Regions from separate parts of the Proteus sp. CA142267 genome, predicted to be linked through region 2. Evidence: predicted binding sites of a transcription regulator. Region 2 holds the regulator's gene; the other holds the start of a gene.

Region 1 (10,582 bases), on a different contig from region 2:
TTATCGCAATATGAACGATCCGCTAAATCGCTATGCATATTGTTTATCTTGTGGTGATATTCAATAGTCTTTCTACTGATACACCTGTTCACACTGAGCAGGTGTATTTCTCTCTTTTTTCTGGCTTTTGATAGAATGATATTCTGATGAATGATTTTTGTTCGTCTATATTCAAACTATTTTTAATACAATGATTTAAAGTAAATATTAGTCAGTCTCTATTTTCTTTTTTTAGCATCCTTTCCTTTTTTTATTCTGCAAACTCCCTATAATCAGGTATTTCTCACAGCTTAATAAGAGTACTTTGTCTGATGCAAAAGAAATCAATCTACGTTGTTTATACTGGCGGTACTATTGGTATGCAACATTCTGAACATGGCTATATTCCTGTATCAGGACATTTACAACGCCAATTAGCTAAAATGCCAGAATTCCACCGTGAGGAGATGCCTGATTTCACAATCAAAGAGCACCTTCCTTTAATTGATTCTTCAAATATCACACCAGAAGATTGGCAATCCATTGCTGATGATATTAATGAAAATTATCACAACTATGACGGGTTCGTTATTCTTCATGGTACAGATACCATGGCCTTTACCGCATCAGCGCTCTCTTTTATGTTCGAGAATCTTAGCAAACCGATTATCGTTACTGGCTCTCAAATTCCTTTAGAAGCCTTACGCTCTGACGGGCAAACAAACCTATTAAATGCGCTTTACCTTGCAGCACATCACCCAATTAATGAAGTAGCGCTATTTTTTAATAACACGCTGTATCGTGGAAATCGCACAGTAAAAGCCCATGCAGATGGTTTTAACGCCTTTGCATCACCAAATAGCGCCCCACTGTTAGAAGCGGGTATTAATATTAAACAATTTAAAATTAATTCATTTCCAAAAGGAAAAGGGAAATTTACTGCACATAATATTACGCCTCAGCCGATTGGTGTTGTCACCATTTATCCAGGTCTTTCAGATGAAGTTGTTAAAAATATCCTGATGCAACCTGTAAAAGCCTTAATATTGCGCTCTTATGGTGTCGGTAATGCGCCATCGCATCCTGCTCTACTTTCAACCCTACGTGAAGCAACAGAGCGTGGCATTGTTGTTATCAACCTTACACAATGTATTTCTGGTCGAGTGAATATGGAAGGTTATGCAACAGGTCAAGCATTAGCGGAAGTGGGTGTGATCAGTGGCTTTGATATGACATTTGAAGCAACATTAACTAAACTGCATTATCTTCTTAGCCAACAATATAATTACACTGAGATCTGCCGACTAATGCAACAAAACCTTCGCGGTGAAATGACATTAGACGATAACGACTAAGTTTAATCTAAAGGTAAAATTGGTGAAAAATTCCGCACTGTTATTGGTTGATATACAAAACGATTTTTGTACTGGTGGTGCATTAGCTGTTAATGAAAGCGATATAGTAATACAAACAGCCAACCAACTTATTTATGATTTTAAGCAATCTAAAAATCCCATTATTGCTAGTTTAGATTGGCATCCAGCCGATCATCTTAGCTTTGCTGAAAATTCAGGCACTGTTGTAGGGGAAATTGGAACGCTTAATGGATTACCACAAGTGTGGTGGCCTGTGCATTGTGTACAAAATTCTTATGGCGCTGCATTTCACCCTGAATTAAACCAAGCACTGATTAATCATATTATTTACAAAGGGCAAAATCGTCTTATTGATAGTTATAGTGCCTTTTTTGATAACGACCATGAATATCAGACAGGTTTACACACTCTTTTGCAGACACTGAATATAAAACATCTTTATATTTTAGGAATTGCTACGGATTACTGTGTCAAATTTACAGTGCTAGATGCGTTGTTATTAGGGTATCAAGTTTCAGTCATTACAGACGGTTGTCGCGGTGTAAATATTCAAAATGATGATAGCGAAAAAGCGCTAGAAGAGATGCAGGCAAAAGGTGCGGTATTAATTGATTCAGTACATTGGCTTAATCGTAACAATCAATAGGTTCGTTATTTTCTTCATCTTCATAAAACAAAAAGGGGTTAATTTTAACCAATTTGATTAATAATTTCCCCTTTTTATCTCTATTCTATCCATTCAATACACGTTTTAGTCATCATCCATTGGTGTTAGTGTTGCTAAACGTTCAGATTGGAACTGAGCTTTTAATTCCTGTTTGCTCTTCATGGTAATTTGCCCATTGGTTCCCACTGTCATATGCTCAGGCGTGTGGTTATTTTTCGCCTGCCATAATAAAACAATCTGCATGCAATGTTCTTTTTGCTCATCAGTCAATGCAACGCCATCAGGCCATTTACCTAGTTCAACTGCGGTTGAAATACGTTGGTAAATTTCAGGGGTTACCATCGAAATAAGTTCATTAACTTCCATTGATTGCTCCATAAACTAAATAATCTATTGAAATGGCTGAATCGTTTTTTCTATTGTTATTATTTTGTTAATTTAACTGGATTAACCGACTTGTTTTTCGCCTGTTTCACTATTCGTAAATGAAAGAGATGCTGAATTAACACAATAACGCTCCCCTGTAGGGGCTGGGCCATCATTAAAAACATGGCCTAAATGTGCATCACATTGCTGGCAACGTATTTCAGTTCTTTTCATATTATGAGAAAAATCATCAACATAGAGAATTGCATTATCACTAACTGGTTGATAAAAGCTAGGCCAACCACATCCTGCATCAAATTTCGTCTCTGAATAAAACAAAGGAGCCGAACAACATAAGCAGTGATAAATCCCTGTTTGACGATTGTGTAATAATTTACCACTAAACGGAGGTTCTGTGCCTTGCTGTTGCGTCACATAACGTTGCATTTCGTTGAGTGTTGATAAATCAAGGTGATTGTTATTACTTGAAATATTCACTTTCTTTTCATTATCTGCCATATCGACCTCTTGCCCAGAAAAATGCTTTTTAAAACAACAGTGAATAATAACAAAGATTTAACAACAAATCTGAAAAATATAGTCTAAAATCATCAAGAGTAATCTTTAGTTTTTGAAATGTGATGAATTTCACATAACAGAGCAAAGGTAACTTCATTTATCGGCGCTGATCCCGATAATACACAGCGTAACATTTGGCTAAAACGACCAATCTTTAAGCGAAAAGTGTTTTTTTAATTGATTTTTTGCAATTATTGACACGATTCCGCTTGACGATTGGCGCGGTTTTGGTAACTTTAGAAGCAACTTTTTAATTCACTAAATTAAAGCTGGTGGAATACATATGACTATCAAAGTAGGTATTAATGGTTTTGGTCGTATCGGCCGCATCGTTTTCCGTGCTGCTCAAGAACGTTCAGATATCGAAATCGTAGGTATTAACGATCTGTTAGACGCAGACTACATGGCATACATGCTGAAATACGATTCAACTCATGGCCGTTTCAACGGTACTGTTGAAGTAAAAGATGGCCACCTCGTTGTTAATGGTAAAACCATCCGCGTAACTTCAGAAAGAGATCCAGCAAATCTGAAATGGAACGAAGTCGGTGCTGACGTTGTTGCAGAAGCAACTGGTCTGTTCTTAACTGACGAAACTGCTCGTAAACACATCCAAGCTGGCGCGAAAAAAGTTGTTCTGACTGGTCCTTCAAAAGACAGCACTCCAATGTTCGTAATGGGCGTAAACCATAAATCATACGCAGGCCAAGATATCGTTTCTAACGCATCTTGTACTACTAACTGCTTAGCGCCTTTAGCTAAAGTTATCAACGACAACTTCGGTATCGTTGAAGGTCTGATGACGACTGTTCACGCAACAACTGCAACTCAACGTACTGTTGATGGTCCATCTGCAAAAGACTGGCGTGGTGGTCGTGGTGCTTCTCAGAACATCATCCCTTCATCAACTGGTGCTGCTAAAGCTGTAGGTAAAGTTATCCCTGAACTGAATGGCAAACTGACTGGTATGTCTTTCCGTGTTCCTACTCCTAACGTTTCTGTTGTTGACCTGACTGCACGTCTGGAAAAACCAGCAACTTACGCTCAAATCTGTGACGCTATCAAAGCAGCAGCTGAAGGCGAACTGAAAGGCGTTCTGGGTTACACTGAAGATGCAGTTGTTTCAACTGACTTCAACGGCGAAGTTCTGACTTCAGTATTTGATGCTAAAGCAGGTATCGCGCTGAATGACAACTTTGTTAAATTAGTTGCTTGGTACGATAACGAAGTTGGTTATTCAAACAAAGTTCTGGATCTGATTTCTCATATCTCTAAATAATTAGAGTTTAGAAAGTCACGATTTCTTTTAGAGCCACCTTTTCGGTGGCTCTTTTATTTTCTAGCCAGTCAGTTTATTGTATTGAAATAGTCAGTGACATAAGGTCATAAGATAATGAATGAGAAAATTTTTTCTTTGCCGATTATTGAACAAATATCACCTTACTTAAGTCGTCGGCAATTAGGCGAGCTTCCTATCCTTGTTATTTCACATCCTAAAGTACGCGCAGCTATCAGCCTTCAAGGTGCACATTTAATCGCTTGGCAGCCCGCACAAGAGCATCCTGTATTTTGGGTAAGTGAAGCCTCTCTCTTCACTCCTGGTGTTGCCATTCGTGGCGGTATTCCTATTTGCTGGCCTTGGTTTGCTTCAGCTGGTACACCAAGTCATGGATTTGCACGTATTCTTCCTTGGGAATTTAGTGCTCATACAGAACAAGATGATGGTGTCCTCGTCACCATGACATTAAAAGAGAGTCAACAAACACAAAAATATTGGCCTCATCCCTTTACTGTTATTGCTCGTTTTAAATTAGGAGCAACCTGTGAGATTGAATTAGAATCTTATGGTGATTATGAAGCGACAGCTGCTCTTCACTCTTACTTTAATGTGAGTGATATCGATAATGTCTTTGTAACCGGCCTAGGAGGCCACTACATTGACACAGTGGCAGATAAAGAGGTTTACACTGATGAAACCTCATTACGCTTTAATGGACGCACTGACAGGCTTTATACGGAGCCTGATGATTTTAATCTCATTCATGATGATGGTTGGGATCGCACAATTGAAGTTCATCATTATCATCATAGTGATGTCGTGTGTTGGAACCCCGGCGCAGAGCTTGCAAGCTCAATGAAAGATATGAGTTCTGGCGGTTATCGTAAAATGGCTTGTGTAGAAACCGCACGTATCCACCAGCCATTAAAACCAGATAACGTTCATCCCGGCCGTTTATCTTTGGTAGTCCGAGTTCGTAAGAATATTGCTGAAAAATAAAGTATTGCTGGTATCTTACACAATAAAAAAGCTTCGAGTTTGAATCGAAGCTTTTTTATCATCACTGATCTCACTAAATTCTAGTCAGATCCCTGCTAATTAGAATGTGTAAGTCACACCTGTCCACACAATCGCAGTAACAGATTTATTCACCATTGGGCTGTCTTTCACTTCACTTGGTAAATGGTCAACTCGTCCCATCGCAAAGAAATTCCATTTTTCAGCAAATTTATAATTAGCGGAGATTTCAACATAAGGTCTCCAGCTATCATTTGGCGTATATTCTGCTAAACCACTGCGTTGTGATTCTGCATGACTAATTCCATAAGCATAACGGTTTTGCTTTTTGTTTTCCCAAACAACACCTGCACCCGGCTGTAAAGACCAGTTGCCGAATTCGAAAGGATATAAATAAGCCGCGTCAGCAATAATACCGTTACTTTTGCCTAACATATCACCCGATACGATTGCTCTTAAACTACCCCATGATTCGTGGTGTTTATAAGTAAAGCCCCCCATCATGGTGTCACGTCGACGATTCAGTTTTTTCATTTGCTCATCGTCACTATCGCTTGGTTTATAAGCCTGAGGATAATAGTGCAAATCGACAGAAAGTTGATCTTTAGGTGTATTCCACAGGTAATATCCCGCAGCTAGCGTTGCGAAATAGAAGTTTTCTGACTGGTAGTTAACTTGTGGTACTGGTAATAAATAATCTTTTGATTTAGCCCCTTTATAAGGAGTGACTTGCGCTAAGACTGAACCACCTATTGACCATTCGCCAGCAAATACTGCTGGTGTGCTAAGCCCTGCGATAACGGCTAAAGAAATGATAATCTTCTTATTACTCACGATGATTTTCCATATTGTCATTAATAAAGTAGCAACTAAAAACCTATTTCAGTCACAAATAACTAAAACTGGTATTATTTTACCTATAATCATTTTAATTTTGCATTAAATGTGTAGCAATCAGTGCCTGCCCTAATGCAATACCACCGTCTCCGACTGGTAACATCATAGGGGTAAGTACTTTTTTATTATTTAATTTTTTCTTAAACAGATGTTTGAGTAATGTATTATTTAACACCCCCCCCGTAAGTACAATGGTGTCAATCTGGTATTTATCTGCATATTGCAATGCAATATCACCTAAACCTTCAGCTAATAGATAATGAAATAACCATGCTTTTTCACTGACATTCAGCGCTACACTTTCCCATTGCGACCAAAAAGCAGACAAATCAAGTAAATTATTTTTCACAGGCATTAAATGCCCATAATGCTTAATTATTTCTGCCTGTTTTTCTTGATGACACGCTAATGCTGCTGTTTGTAGATAGCAAGCCGCTTCACCTTCCCAACTTATCTCTTTAGGCGCTAATCCTAATGATGCTGAAACCGCATCAAAAAAACGTCCACAAGAAGAGGCTTTAGGTGAATTTAAGCCACGCTCTACGGCCTTACTTAATATCTGCAAATCATTGCTAGGCACCATTTGGGCGATTACACTACCTTGCCAATCTTCAGAAAAAGTAGCTAAATGTGCGAACCAGTTTCGCCAAGGTTGAATCGAGGCAAGATTACCTCCGGGCATCGCAACAGCAGGAAGCCCCCCAATCCGCTCTGATTTTTGATAGTCCACCCGCAGACACTCCCCTCCCCATAGCGTGCCATCTTGTCCAAAGCCTAATCCATCAAGCGCAATACCAATGACAGCACCTTGTTGATGTGTATGACCATGTTCGGCGAGACAAGAAACAATATGTGCATGGTGATGAGAGACTTCAATAACAGGAATATTTTGCTCTAGAGCAAACTGTTTACCTAACTGATGACTGATATAGTTAGGATGTGCATCTATTGCAATCGCTTTAGGTGTAAAACGATAAATTTGCTGAAAGAGAGCCAACGATTTTATCAACTGCTGTCGCACACTTAAATCATCAAGATCCCCTAAATGAGGCCCCATAATGGCTTGATGTTGGCGTAATAGGCAAAATACATTTTTGAGATCGCCTCCCATCGCGAGTACTGAGGGTTGCTCTCCAAAATCTTCAGGTAATGAAATCGCATCTGGGACATAACCTCGAGAGCGTCTGATCATCACGCTTTGTTTACCCTCAATGCGAACAAGTGAGTCATCAGCTCTTTGTATGATCTCTCTATTGTGCATTAAGAATAAATCTGCAATATCTTTCAATTGCATTAAGGCATCTTCGTTACTTAATGCCGGCGTATGACCTGATGCATTGCCTGATGTCATAACAAGTGGAATATTTGTGCCACGCGCTAATAGATGTTGCAATGGATTGGCTGGTAACATAACACCAATTTCAGTTAATCCTGGCGCAATAAGCTCCGCAAGTTTAGGGGCAACTGTTTTGGGAACTAATACAATTGGAGCAGCAGTGCTTTGCAACACTTGGATAGCAGTTGGAAGAAAATCTGGATCTTGCTTATCTGCTTTAATTTGATCAATTCCAGTGATCATCACAGCAAGTGGCTTCGCAGGTCGATATTTGCGCTCTCGTAATAATGCAACACTCTCATTATTGCGTGCATCACATACTAAATGAAAACCACCAATACCTTTAACTGCCACAATCTTTCCAGCAAGTAACGCTTCACAAGCTTGAGTTAATGCAAGCTCTTTTATCGCTAGCTCTTTATTTTGATTATCTGCAAGCCAGATATGAGGTCCACAGGCAGGACATGCATTAGGCTGAGCATGAAACCGTCTATCTGCGGGATCTTCATATTCATGTTTACATTCAGGACAGAATGGAAACTCAGACATTGAAGTAAAAGGCCTATCGTAAGGCATTTTTTTTATGATAGTAAAACGAGGACCACAATGTGTGCAGTTGATAAAAGGATAATGATAACGACGATTTTGAGGATCAAATAATTCATCAATACAAGCTTGGCAAGTTGTTGCATCAGGAACAACTTGTGTATCCATTTCGCCACCACCACTTTTTACAATAATAAAGTCTGTGGGTAGCTGTTCCCATTGATAGGGTGATTCTTCTATTCGTTCAATGCGTGCTAGTGGTGGGCATTCTGCTTTTAATGCTTCGATAAAGAGCGCATTTTTAGGTGAAGGGGTTAAATGCACCAATACACCTAAACTATCATTACTTACTTGCCCTAATAAACCAAAACGATGGGCTAGTTGCCAAACAAATGGGCGAAATCCAACGCCTTGAACCTTTCCTTTCACACGCAATGCAATGCCGTTACTCATAGGATCACCAAATCAAAATAAATTTAAGCTTATTCTAGTTTAGTGATTATCAACAACTTTCATTTAGATCAGAAAAAGTGGAATTAGGTAGATTTATCATCACTTCAACAGTCACTCTTGGTGCAATTGCACACAATAATTCGTAACCAATAGTGCCACATGCCGTTGCGACATCATCAACAGGCAATTGCTCTCCCCATAATTCAACCGGACTACCGTAACTCACATCAGGAAAATCCGTTACATCAACCGTTAGCATATCCATAGAAATACGCCCTACCAATTGTGTTTTATGCCCATTAACAATAACGGGTGTACCGTCTGGCGCATGTCTTGGATAACCATCAGCATAACCACAGGCAACAACAGCGATCCGCATATCACGCTCAGCGGTATATCGGCTACCATAGCCTATCTGCTCACCTTTTTTGACTTGTTGAATAGCTAATATCTCACTATTAAATGTCATTACGGGTTGTAAATCGAAATCAGCAATATCTTGCCAAACACCTGAAGGCGAAACACCATATAAAATAATGCCCGGGCGCACCCAATCTTGATAAGTTTCAGGATCAAACAGTGTTGCGGCTGAATTTGCCAAACACCGAGGTAATTCATTTACCATTGCCTGATTAATAGCGGCCTTTTGTACATCCATATTCAATCCTGTATCTGCATTAGCAAAATGCGACATTTGAATAATAGAACCAATATTTTTGATACTTTTTGCACGAGCAATTGCTTGCTTATAAGTGTCTGGTCGGTAGCCTAGCCGATTCATTCCACTGTTAAGCTTAAGATAGATATTAATGGGCCTTTCTAATTGCGCATTTTCTATAGCATCAAATTGCCAATCAGAATGAATTGTTGTCGTTAAGGAATAACGTTCTAATAAATAAACATCTTCTGGCTTAAAAAAACCTTCCAGCAAAAGGATAGGCCCTACCCATCCCTGCTCTCTTAACATGACAGCTTTGTCTAGCTCAATTAATGCAAAGCCATCGGTATGACTTAATGCAGGCCAAACACAGGATAATCCATGTCCATAAGCATCTGCTTTCACAACAGACCACACTTTGCTGCCCTTGACTCTCTCTTTAATAACAGACAGATTATGGCTTAATGCATCGAGGTTAATGGTTACTTTTGTGGGTCTGGACATGGTTTTTCCTCAATTAATAAGCTGCATCAAGTTTTTGCCCCGGTAAGAGCAATTTAGTATTAAAGCCATCGATATACCGAAATACAGATAAATCATCAGCAGCAATAGCAGGTTTATTTCCTGAAATTAAATCAGCCAATAATTGGCCTGAGCCACATGCCATTGTCCAACCTAATGTGCCATGCCCTGTATTTAATGATAAATTGCGATAAGCCGTAGGCCCTACAATAGGCGTACCATCAGGCGTCATAGGTCTTAAACCCGTCCAAAATGTGGCTTTTTCAATATCACCACCACCTTGATAGAGATCTTGTACAACCATTTTTAATGTTTCACAGCGCGATTTTAAAATATCCAGATTAAAACCAACGACCTCCGCCATTCCACCGACACGAATTCGTTCATCAAAACGCGTTACCGCAATTTTATAGGTTTCATCTAAAATAGTGGATGTTGGTGCTCTTGAAGCATCAATAATCGGCATCGTAAGTGAATAACCTTTAAGAGGATAAACTGGAATGGCGACTTTGTTTTTCAAAAACTCTGTTGAGTAAGAGCCCATGGCAACAACATAGTGATCGGCTGTTAATAATCCATCATGGCATTGAACACCTGTTACTTTATCACCATCAAATAACAAATGTTTGATTTCTTTGTTAAATAGGAACGTAACACCGGCATCTTCTGCCATCTTAGCGAGTTTTTTCGTAAAAGTTTGGCAATCACCCGTTTCATCATTCGGTAAACGTAAACCACCTGTCAATTTGTGACTAACATGCTCAAGCGCTGGCTCTGCTAGTTTTAATTGATCCGCAGTTAACAATTCATAAGCAACGCCCTCTTGCTTTAATACAGCAATATCATTAGCGGCATTATCAAATTGCTTTTGATCGCGAAAAAGTTGCAGAGTGCCACCTTGGCGCCC
Region 2 (10,582 bases):
GCCGCAAGAGCGGGCGAACAAGGTCGAGGTTTCTCAGTCGTTGCTACCGAAGTAAGAGAATTGGCACAACGCAGTGCCGAAGCTGCAAAGGAAATTAAAGAGTTAATTGATGCCTCTATTAGCCGTGTTCGTCATGGCAATGATCTAGTTGAGCAAGTTAGCATTTCTATGGGCGAAATACTGACATCCGTAAAACATGTTGAAGATTCAATGACGGAAATTTTATCTGCGTCAGAAGAGCAAACTCGAGGTATCACTCAAGTCTCTCTTGCCGTCACAGAAATGGATAAAGCAACACAGCAAAATGCAACGATGGTTGAACAATCTTCTGCTGTTGCCAGCTTATTAACTGAAGAAGCAGGTAATCTTGAACAAATTGTTGAGCAATTTAAAACGGCTGAAAGTGAACAGTTCAATAAAAAGGCACAACATAAAGTAATAGAAAAACAGTTCTCATCTGAAAAATCACAGCATACAAAAGATGAGAAGATCAAAAACACAGTCAAAGATGACGTGAAAGAGAGAAAATCAGCAAAAGGAACAGCGACTGTAAATGACGGTGAAGATGATGATTGGACAAGCTTTTAACTCATTGAGTTGATCATGATAAAAGCGTGATTTAGATAAACACAAAGACACCTATTTTTAGTAGGTGTCTTTTTCTTTTACTTCTTAAATAATGACAAATTAATGAAATACATTGATTGCACTAACTAAGTAATTAGTTTGTACTTTCATTTCACCTGAAATCATTGAGGCTTTAGAAACATAATTCGCATTTTCATGCGTAATCGATTCCAATTTTTCAACAGCGCGACCAAGCTCTTTTAAACCTGCACTCTGTTCTGATGATGCAAGACTAATTTCACCAATTAAATCAGTCACATTTTTAACATGCACTACAATATCTTCCATAGTTCCGACTGTTTCATTGACTTGCTTTGAGCCGACTTTGATATTGCTACTTGAAGCACTGATCAATGTTTTGATCTCTTTCGCTGCCTCTGCGCTGCGCTGCGCTAGCTCCCTTACTTCTGTTGCAACCACTGAGAAACCTCGACCTTGTTCGCCTGCTCTGGCCGCTTCTACGGATGCATTAAGTGCAAGGATATTAGTTTGAAAGGCAATGCTATCAATAACACCAATGATATTACTAATACGATCAGAACTCTTCGCAATATCATTCATTGTATTAACGATATTATCCATTGCACTACCTCCTTTTATCGCTGCCTCACAAGTGACATTAGAGAGGTTGTTTGCTTGCCCTGCCGTTTCACTATTGCTGCTTACCGCTGTCGTTAATTCATTCATCGTTGAGGCAGTTGCTTCAACATTGCTGGCAGTTTGCTCTGTTCTTACATACAGATCGCGATTACCTGCGGCTAATTGATCACAAGAGATGTCTACTTGATGTATTTGATGACTCACATCACTGACTAACCAACGGAACATACGCCCTAATTGATTAACTGAACGCTGTGTCATACCCACTTCATCGATGCGATTTATATATGTAACGTTATGTTCATCGCCAGTTGCAACTCGATTCGCTTGCTCATTCAGGAGTCTAATTGGCTTAACAATCTGAAAATAGAGAATACGTTCATTTGCCATCAGTAATACCAGCAAAATCGCCATATGCATAAAAAGAGCATAACCCGATAAACCAGCAAACCATGCACTCAACAACATAAAAGGTAGAGGTAAGAGGATAAAAAGACGAAGTCGTTTTTTTAATGAAATTGTCTGATTCCATGAGCGCCAACGTTGCCATCCTTTATAAACAAAAGCGCCTTTTAAAAACATGTGTGAAGGATACTTACCTTGATTAAACGCGGCGTAAAGCGCTGAGGCTTGTGCTATTTCCTCTTTTCTTGCAGAAGTCCTTACTGACATAAAACTTTGAATTTTACCCTGACGTATAATAGGGGTAATATTCGCCCTTACCCAATAGTAATCCCCATTTTTACGCCGATTCTTCACGATCCCAGTCCAAACCTCTCCTTGTTTTAACGTTTTCCACATATCCTTAAAAACTGCTGAAGGGATATCTGGATGTCGGACAATATTGTGGGGTTGTCCCACTAGTTCTTCCACTGAAAACCCACTGGCTTCGACAAAGTCCTCGTTGGCATAAATAATATTGCCATCAAGATCTGTCGTCGACATCAGTGTTGCGTTTTCAGATACCGGGTATTCTCGCTGTGTCACCGGTTGATTGTTACGCATTAGTTACTCTCCTCGACATTGAAATTAAAACATCTCAACAAAAAAAGACTGCCTAAATAACTATCGTTTCGGCCGTTAGGAGAATAACTTTAGTAATAAGTGTAAACACCTATGTTTAAATATTAATTTTTTGAATCAGTTCAAATTTTTTAATTATCTAGGCTATTAATTAATGCCTGTGAACTTAGCACTAATGTCTTCGCACACTCATCACGTTTCTTTAATAACGCCATAAAAATGAGGTCAGTGATCGTGTTTTGTGCTGTACGTGAAGAGATTGAAGCACTTCGCCACTCACCTTCATCCGCAATTGTTTCTAATATATAATCAGAAATTCTTCCTAATGGAGAGTGTTTTTCTCCTGTAATAGCAATGATTTTTGCTCCCTGTTTTTTAGCTACAGAAGCCGCAACTAACATATCTTTTCTTTTGCCACTATAAGAAATAACTATCTGTAAATCCTTTGGGCTTAACATTTGGGCAACAGATATCTGAACATGATGATCTGTTTCAATCAGCGTGGTTATTCCTATTTTTTGTAATTTATAGCTTAAATCTCTTGCGACTAATCCTGAGCCACCAATACCAATAATCTGAACTCGCTGAGCTTCATCAATAAGCTGGATCACCTTTTCAAAATGAAGGTAATTAATTTGGCGCGTTGTATCGCAAATTGAATTATTTTTCTCTTGAGCGAGTTTTTGTGCGATAACCTCTAAACTATCTTCCGAGCCTATTTGATTATGTAATAGGCTAGGGTTTGCCTCTGAATTCGCGTTTTTTCGACCTAACTCTTCACTAATGGCGAGTTTCAAAGAAGGAAAACCTTTGAATCCTATTTTTTGACTAAATTTAACAATAGCAGATTGACTCACACCCATTGTTTCAGCAAGTTGCTGTGACGATAAAGTGATTGTTTTCTCTGGATTATCTAAAATGTAGTCTGCTATTTTTCGCTGATTCGTAGCCATACCCGGCTTTATCCAGGCAATTTTCGTTAATGTCGGCATAATGACAATATCCACTTCGAGTACTATATAGTTATATATTAAGTAATTCTTGGTACAGTATTTAATACCTAAAACAATTAATTTTTTAGAAAAAAAATCAATTCAAAAGAGATAATGAACAACAATAAAGTATAGAAAAAATCATCTTATTATTAGAATACTTGTTTTTATAATAGTTTTATAATTATCTTTTCAATCAGAACGATACTCATCAGTCCCTACATTTATAATACTTAATTTATTCCCCCTCTCTATTTTAAATAATAATTTATTCTTTTAGGTCAATAGAACGATATAAACTTAATCTATTTACTCTTAATAAATTGTTATTTTCAAACACTTCCATTCATTTAATAACAATTCAAAAACATAAACGTAATAAAAATCACTTTAATAGAAATAGTAAAAAGAATAAATAATTCCTATATAAAATAGTTATTTTTCCATTTTAATGGTGTTAATAATGAGAAATAAAAAAATCAAATAGTTGAATAATGAGAACTATATAACGACTAAAAAATCAGTCATTACTTTATACAAGAGAGTACTTTAACATGAATGATTGTGTCAGTGGGCGATCGTAGATCTCTCTTTTTATAGAGGAATACTCTTTTTTTGATACACATCAAGAGAGATCATTTCAACCAATCTTAAAAAAACATCATTTAAATCAAAAAAATTTGATTATCCCTTGATTTATAAGTATTTTCTGAAATTACTCTATCCAAATCAAAGGGACGCAGAGCGCCGTTAATAATCCCATTGAAATATTGAAAACAAACCAAGAGCGTCTGCTTTGTAAAAATAGACTAATTAATGTTCCACCTAATATCCAAACAATACCAGCAACGAAATTAACAATAACCATAACAAGACCAATAGCAATGACAGAGCTAAAATAAGCATCACCCGATAGACTAAAGCTCCCTACTGCACCTAATCCCATCATCCACGCTTTTGGATTTAGAAATTGCAATAATCCGCCTTGAAACCAACTTACTGCTTGTGGTGTTTTTGCTGGAATATCTAAACGCTGATAAGATGATGTCGCTGTTTTCCAAGCAAGCCAAAGTAAATACGCACTCCCGACTATCTTCAATCCGATATGCAGTGCAGGATAAATTATCAATAATGCGGCAACACCAAATGCAGAGCTCAATAAAACGCATTGCATACCCAGCATAATGCCGGCCATTAGCTTTAACGAGCCTTTAAAGCCCACATTTGCCCCTGATGAAGTAAGCAGTAAATTGTTTGGTCCTGGTGTTATCGCTGCAATAAACAGGAAAATAGTTAAAGAAAAAATAAGGCTAATTGTCATGAAGTGTGCTCAAAGATGTGACAGGCGTTTTATTTTCACCGAAAATAGCAGTATGTTATTTAGCAAACAAGTGTTAATTCATTTTGATAGACGGAAAATATGTCTCAATACTTTAATCCAATGCGTTGGGCTAAAAATCCACATTTACAAACGCTCTTACCAAGAATTGTACGTAGGACGCCACAACTTACGCCACATTGGCAACGGCTCAATCTTCCAGACAATGATTTTGTTGATTTAGCATGGAGTGAAGATCCGGCAACGGCACTCGATAAACCGCGCTTAGTCATCTTTCATGGCTTAGAAGGTGGGTTTAGTAGCCCTTATGCTCATGGCATGTTAGCCGCCGCAAAAGAGAGAGGCTGGCTAAGCGTTGTGATGCATTTTAGAGGATGCAGTGGTGAACCCAATAGACAAAATCGCATTTATCACTCAGGTGAAACAGAAGATGCTCGCTACTTCTTAAATTGGTTGAAAAAGGAATTTGGCGAGCAACCAACAGCCGCCGTTGGCTATTCCCTTGGTGGAAATATGCTTGCCTATTATCTCGCTGAAAGTGGTGAAAATGCGGTTGTAGATGCAGCTGTTATTGTCTCTGCGCCATTAATGCTAGAACCATGCTCAACAAAAATTGAACATGGCTTTTCCCGTTTTTACCAATGGTATCTGTTAAAAGAGCTCAAAAGTAACGCAACACGAAAACTTATTCGCTATCCAGAATCCTTACCGATTAGCTTATTGACGATAAAATCCATCAAAAAACTACGTCAATTTGACGATCTTATTACGTCTAAAATTCACGGATTTAAAGATGCATTAGATTATTATCGCCAATGCAGTGCGTTGCCTTTATTAAATAAAATAAAGAAAACGACACTTATCATTCATGCTAAAGACGATCCATTTATGTCTGCGGATGTTATTCCTGATGTCAAAACGCTACCCAATAACATTGAGTATCAACTTACAGAATTTGGTGGGCATGTGGGATTTGTTGGTGGAAAGCTCTCTAAACCGGTGATGTGGCTAGAAAACCGCATTCCTGATTGGTTGGCGACCTATTTGGAGAAAGCAAAATGATAATACCTTGGAGCGAGCTTTCAACTGAAACACTAGACAATCTCATTGAAAGTTTCGTTTTACGAGAAGGTACTGATTATGGTATCCAAGAGAAAACGCTTGAACAAAAAGTCGCCGACGTAAAAAAACAACTTAAATCCGGCGAGGCCGTGTTGGTTTGGTCTGAACTTCATGAGAGCGTCAATATTATGCCTGCATCGCAATTTCGCTCTGATTAGTTATTCAAAGTCAGCGATGTATCGCCATCAATAAGGGCCAACCTTATTTAGCAAAAGGATAACCTATGTCAATTAAGCATCCTATCATTGCAGTGACTGGTTCAAGTGGTGCAGGAACTACCACAACAAGCCAAGCTTTTCGTAAAATATTCCAACAACTCAATGCAAATGCTGCATTAATTGATGGAGATAGTTTTCATCGCTATACCCGTCCTGAAATGGATATGGCGATAAGAAAAGCCAGAGAACAAGGTAGACATATCAGTTATTTTGGCCCTGAAGCAAATGATTTTAGCTTACTGAGTAAGACCTTAAGTCAATATAGCGATACAGGACAAGGGCAATCTCGCAAATATCTACACTCTTATGATGAAGCAACCCCTTACAACCAATTACCAGGAACATTTACTCCTTGGGAGCCATTAGCTAGTAATACTGATGTTCTCTTTTATGAAGGATTGCACGGCGGCGTTGTTACCAACGAACATGATGTCGCTCAACATGTTGATTTATTGGTCGGTGTTGTTCCTATCGTCAACCTAGAGTGGATACAAAAGCTTATCCGAGACACGACAGAAAGGGGGCACTCACAAGAGGCGGTAAGAGATTCAGTTGTACGCTCAATGGATGATTATATTAGCTACATTATTCCTCAATTTTCACGCACTCACATTAACTTCCAACGCGTTCCGACCGTTGATACTTCGAACCCTTTTTCTGCCAAAGCAATTCCCACTCTTGATGAAAGCTTTATTGTTATTCGTTTTCGTGGCTTAACTGATATTGATTTTCCCTATTTACTTGCGATGTTACATGGCTCGTTTATGTCAACAATAAACACTATTGTTGTACCGGGCGGGAAATTGGGATTAGCGATGGAATTAATTATGGCACCATTAGTCAAAAAATTATTAAATGGCGAAAAGATAAGTTAACCAAAATAAAATTTGTCTCTATAAAAATAATATCCCTTAATTAATGGGATATTATTTTTCAAATTAAACTTTATTTTAAAATATCAAAATTAGTCAATATCTTTTATTTCAAATGAATGCGTAATATTGGCTGCTTTTCCTAACATTAAAGAAACAGAACAATATTTTTCTGCGGATAATTGAACTGCTCGTTCTACAATTTTATCCGTTAATTCTTTACCTGAAACAATAAAATGTAAATTGATATCAGTAAATAAACGAGGGGCTTCTTCGCGTCGCTCTGATGTTAATTTCACTTCACAATCAGTCACTTGGTGACGACCTTTACGTAAAATGCTTACGACATCAATAGCGCTACATCCACCCGCAGCAATTAATACCATTTCCATTGGGCTTGGGGCTTTATCACCCGAATTCCCATCCATCATAATTTGATGGCCTGATGAAGATTCACCGACAAAAGATAAATCTTCAACCCACTTAACTCGTGCTTCCATTTATTTTCCCCCTAAAGATGACAGAAACTAAAAGAGTACATTCTCATAATTCAACTAGCAATTAGCAAATAGGTTTATTATGCTGACTGCGTAAAACGAGACTTAATGCACTAATTGTGTTAAAAACAATATCTGCTTGATGATAGTGGTTAAGATCAATGCATTATTTTCTCATTTATTATAATCTACTCCATATTAACTTACCGTGTTCTCAGGAAGTTAATAGGTAAAGATAGGATTTTTAAGCACGCTGTCTCAAAAGGGAACCTATCCGTTTTGAAAGGCTGCATTTAACGTACAGAGGATAACGCGAATGGTTCTCGGCAAGCCGCAAACAGACCCGACTCTTGAATGGTTTTTGTCACACTGCCATATTCACAAATATCCATCCAAGAGCACGCTGATCCACCAAGGTGAGAAAGCGGAAACACTTTATTATATTGTTAAAGGTTCCGTGGCTGTTCTTATTAAAGATGAAGAAGGAAAAGAAATGATCCTCTCCTACCTAAATCAGGGGGATTTCATCGGTGAACTTGGATTATTTGAAGAAGATCAAGAACGTAGTGCATGGGTTCGAGCAAAAACAGCCTGTGAAGTAGCAGAAATTTCCTATAAAAAATTCCGCCAATTAATTCAGGTTAACCCTGATATTCTGATGCGCCTTTCTGCTCAAATGGCGAACAGATTACAAACAACATCAGAAAAAGTAGGTAACCTTGCTTTCCTTGATGTAACAGGCCGTATTGCACAAACCTTATTAAACTTAGCAAAACAACCCGATGCAATGACGCATCCTGATGGCATGCAAATTAAAATTACACGTCAGGAAATTGGTCAAATCGTTGGTTGTTCACGCGAAACTGTAGGCCGTATTCTGAAAATGCTGGAAGATCAAAACTTGATCTCCGCACACGGTAAAACTATCGTCGTTTACGGGACTCGCTAAGTTTTCCCGCTCGAAACAAACAATAGCCCATAACAGGGCTATTGATATACTTTTTGTTAAACCCCATCCTCGTTGATGGGGTTTTCAGTTGATACTATCCTTTTACAAATTCTGCAATAGCCGCTTTCAATGCCACCATTCCTTCTTGCAGTTCTTCTTGAGTAATAATTAACGACGGTGTAAAACGCATCACATCAGCCCCTGCGTTTAACATCATTAAGCCATGTTTAGCAGCAAGACCGAGTAACTCTTTGGCTTTACCTTCATATTGTGGCGCTAATTGCGCTCCTATCAACAAACCTTGTCCACGGATTTGCGAAAAGACCTGGTACGTTTGATTGATTGCCGCCAGTTCATCCACAATCCATTGATAGCGCTTTTCTACACCCTCAAGTACCTCTGGTGTATTAATTAAATCAAATGCGACATTACCCACTGCACAAGCTAATGGATTGCCACCATAGGTTGTACCATGCGTTCCAACACCCATTGCGGAAGCTATCTCATATGTTGTTAACATCGCACTGAGTGGAAAACCGCTTCCCAGCGCTTTGGCGGTTGTAATAATGTCTGGTGTCACATCATAGTTCATATAGGCAAACAGTTTACCTGTACGCCCCATACCTGTTTGTACTTCATCAAGAACAAGCAGAGCTTGATGCTTATCACACAACCGACGTAGCCCTCTCATAAACTCAGGTGTTGCCGCTGTTACGCCACCTTCACCTTGAACTGGCTCTAAAACAACGGCACAAGTGTGGTCATCCATAACCGCTTTAACAGCATCTAAATCATTAAACGGTACATGCACGATATCGGCAGGCTTAGGACCAAAACCATCCGCATATTTAGGTTGTCCACCAACCGATACTGTAAACAGCGTTCTGCCATGAAATGCATTGTGAAAGGCAATAATTTTAGTTTTATAAGGGCTATGGCGAGTAATGGCATAATGGCGAGCCAATTTAAATGCGGCTTCATTTGCTTCTGCACCCGAATTGGCAAAAAAGACACGTTCTGCAAATGTGTTATCTATTAATTTTTGTGCTAAACGTAATGCAGGTTCATTCGTAAAAATATTACTGACGTGCCAAAGTTGCTCACTTTGTTCTTTCAAGGCTTGATTTAGAGCTGGATGAGCATGCCCTAGTGCTAAAACCGCAATACCACCAGCAAAATCGATATACGATTTTCCTTGCTGATCCCAAACACGGCTACCCATCCCTTTGACAGGAATAAATTCTGCGGGTGAATAAATTGGCAACATTACTTGATCGTATGTTGCCCTATTGATGCTTTGATTTGTCATTACCCCACCTGATCGTTACCCATATTCAATATGAAAATATAATCACTAAATATGAATAAAAAATCAAATGTGGTTTTGTATAAAAAGACGTTATTTCGCTATTTAAATGCTATCCATTTAATATTTAAGGAAATTATTTAATAGCTCATGTCCTTGTTCACTTAAAATACTTTCCGGGTGAAATTGAACCCCTTCAATTGGCAGTGTACGATGGCGAATTCCCATAATTTCATCAACATTTCCATCATGTTGGCTCCATGCCGTCACTTCAAAAGGTACTGGTAATGTTGTCGCATCAATCACCAAAGAGTGGTAACGCGTCACACTTAAAGGTCGATTAAGTCCCTTAAAAACACCTTGTTGATTATGATGTATTAATGAATTTTTACCATGCATCACTTCTCGTGCTCTGATAACCGATGCACCAAAAGCTTGCCCTATCGCTTGATGTCCAAGACAAACCCCAAGAATAGGAATTTCACCGGCAAACCGCTGTATAACCTCAAGAGAGATACCTGCTTCATCAGGAGTACAAGGTCCTGGCGAGATAACAAGATGTGCTGGCATCATCTTTTCTATCTCTTTAAGTCCGATCTCATCGTTACGCTTAACAACAACCTCAGCACCCAATTCACAGAAATACTGATAGAGGTTGTAAGTAAACGAGTCGTAATTATCAATAAGTAACAGCATATTAGCCTATCCGACTGATTTTCTTATCATTATCTATTTTATTACTATTTTAAAGCGAGTGTAGATTTGCCAAAATAGTTCGTTGTTTAACCGACTTGGGTACAACAAAGCCGATTATCATAGCACAGGTATAAAATATGAATAGTAAGCAAGAAAACCTGCTGATTTATTGCGCAATAACAAGAATGACGGTAATTGATGATGAATAGAGTGATTAATAGCGTAGTGAATACTTATTGCAGGAGATCACACGAAAAAAAGAAGGATAAAAAATATTTTTTTCGCACTAAAAAACCCGGAATGAAAACATTCATTCCGGTTTATATGCATTTTATCTTATT

What was found. The regulator CRP, encoded in region 2, controls carbon source genes, mostly activating them, when cyclic AMP is high. The targets are predictions, from matches to a motif close to ATGTGANNNNNNTCACAT.
Region 1: msrB (peptide-methionine (R)-S-oxide reductase MsrB) is a predicted target of CRP. The motif match lies at 3,025-3,042, and genes of this name have one in related genera.

Annotation. Positions count from the first base shown of each region.
Region 1 covers NZ_QPMG01000001.1:421,337-431,918, forward strand. The annotation lists gene sppA (signal peptide peptidase SppA) at 1-67, shown strand, start outside; gene ansA (asparaginase) at 312-1,334, shown strand; gene pncA (bifunctional nicotinamidase/pyrazinamidase) at 1,357-2,001, shown strand; gene C0T34_RS01965 (DUF1315 family protein) at 2,107-2,388, opposite strand; gene msrB (peptide-methionine (R)-S-oxide reductase MsrB) at 2,470-2,907, opposite strand; gene gapA (glyceraldehyde-3-phosphate dehydrogenase) at 3,251-4,246, shown strand; gene C0T34_RS01985 (D-hexose-6-phosphate mutarotase) at 4,361-5,245, shown strand; gene C0T34_RS01990 (MipA/OmpV family protein) at 5,345-6,097, opposite strand; gene hypF (carbamoyltransferase HypF) at 6,192-8,495, opposite strand; gene alr (alanine racemase) at 8,545-9,657, opposite strand; gene C0T34_RS02005 (D-amino acid dehydrogenase) at 9,671-10,582, opposite strand, start outside.
Region 2 covers NZ_QPMG01000009.1:159,061-169,642, reverse strand. The annotation lists gene C0T34_RS14755 (methyl-accepting chemotaxis protein) at 1-588, shown strand, start outside; gene C0T34_RS14750 (PAS domain-containing methyl-accepting chemotaxis protein) at 688-2,232, opposite strand; gene C0T34_RS14745 (SIS domain-containing protein) at 2,382-3,242, opposite strand; gene C0T34_RS14740 (LysE family translocator) at 3,958-4,563, opposite strand; gene C0T34_RS14735 (hydrolase) at 4,663-5,643, shown strand; gene C0T34_RS14730 (YheU family protein) at 5,640-5,861, shown strand; gene C0T34_RS14725 (phosphoribulokinase) at 5,927-6,796, shown strand; gene C0T34_RS14720 (OsmC family protein) at 6,886-7,293, opposite strand; gene crp (cAMP-activated global transcriptional regulator CRP) at 7,607-8,239, shown strand; gene C0T34_RS14710 (aspartate aminotransferase family protein) at 8,334-9,548, opposite strand; gene C0T34_RS14705 (aminodeoxychorismate synthase component II) at 9,666-10,241, opposite strand.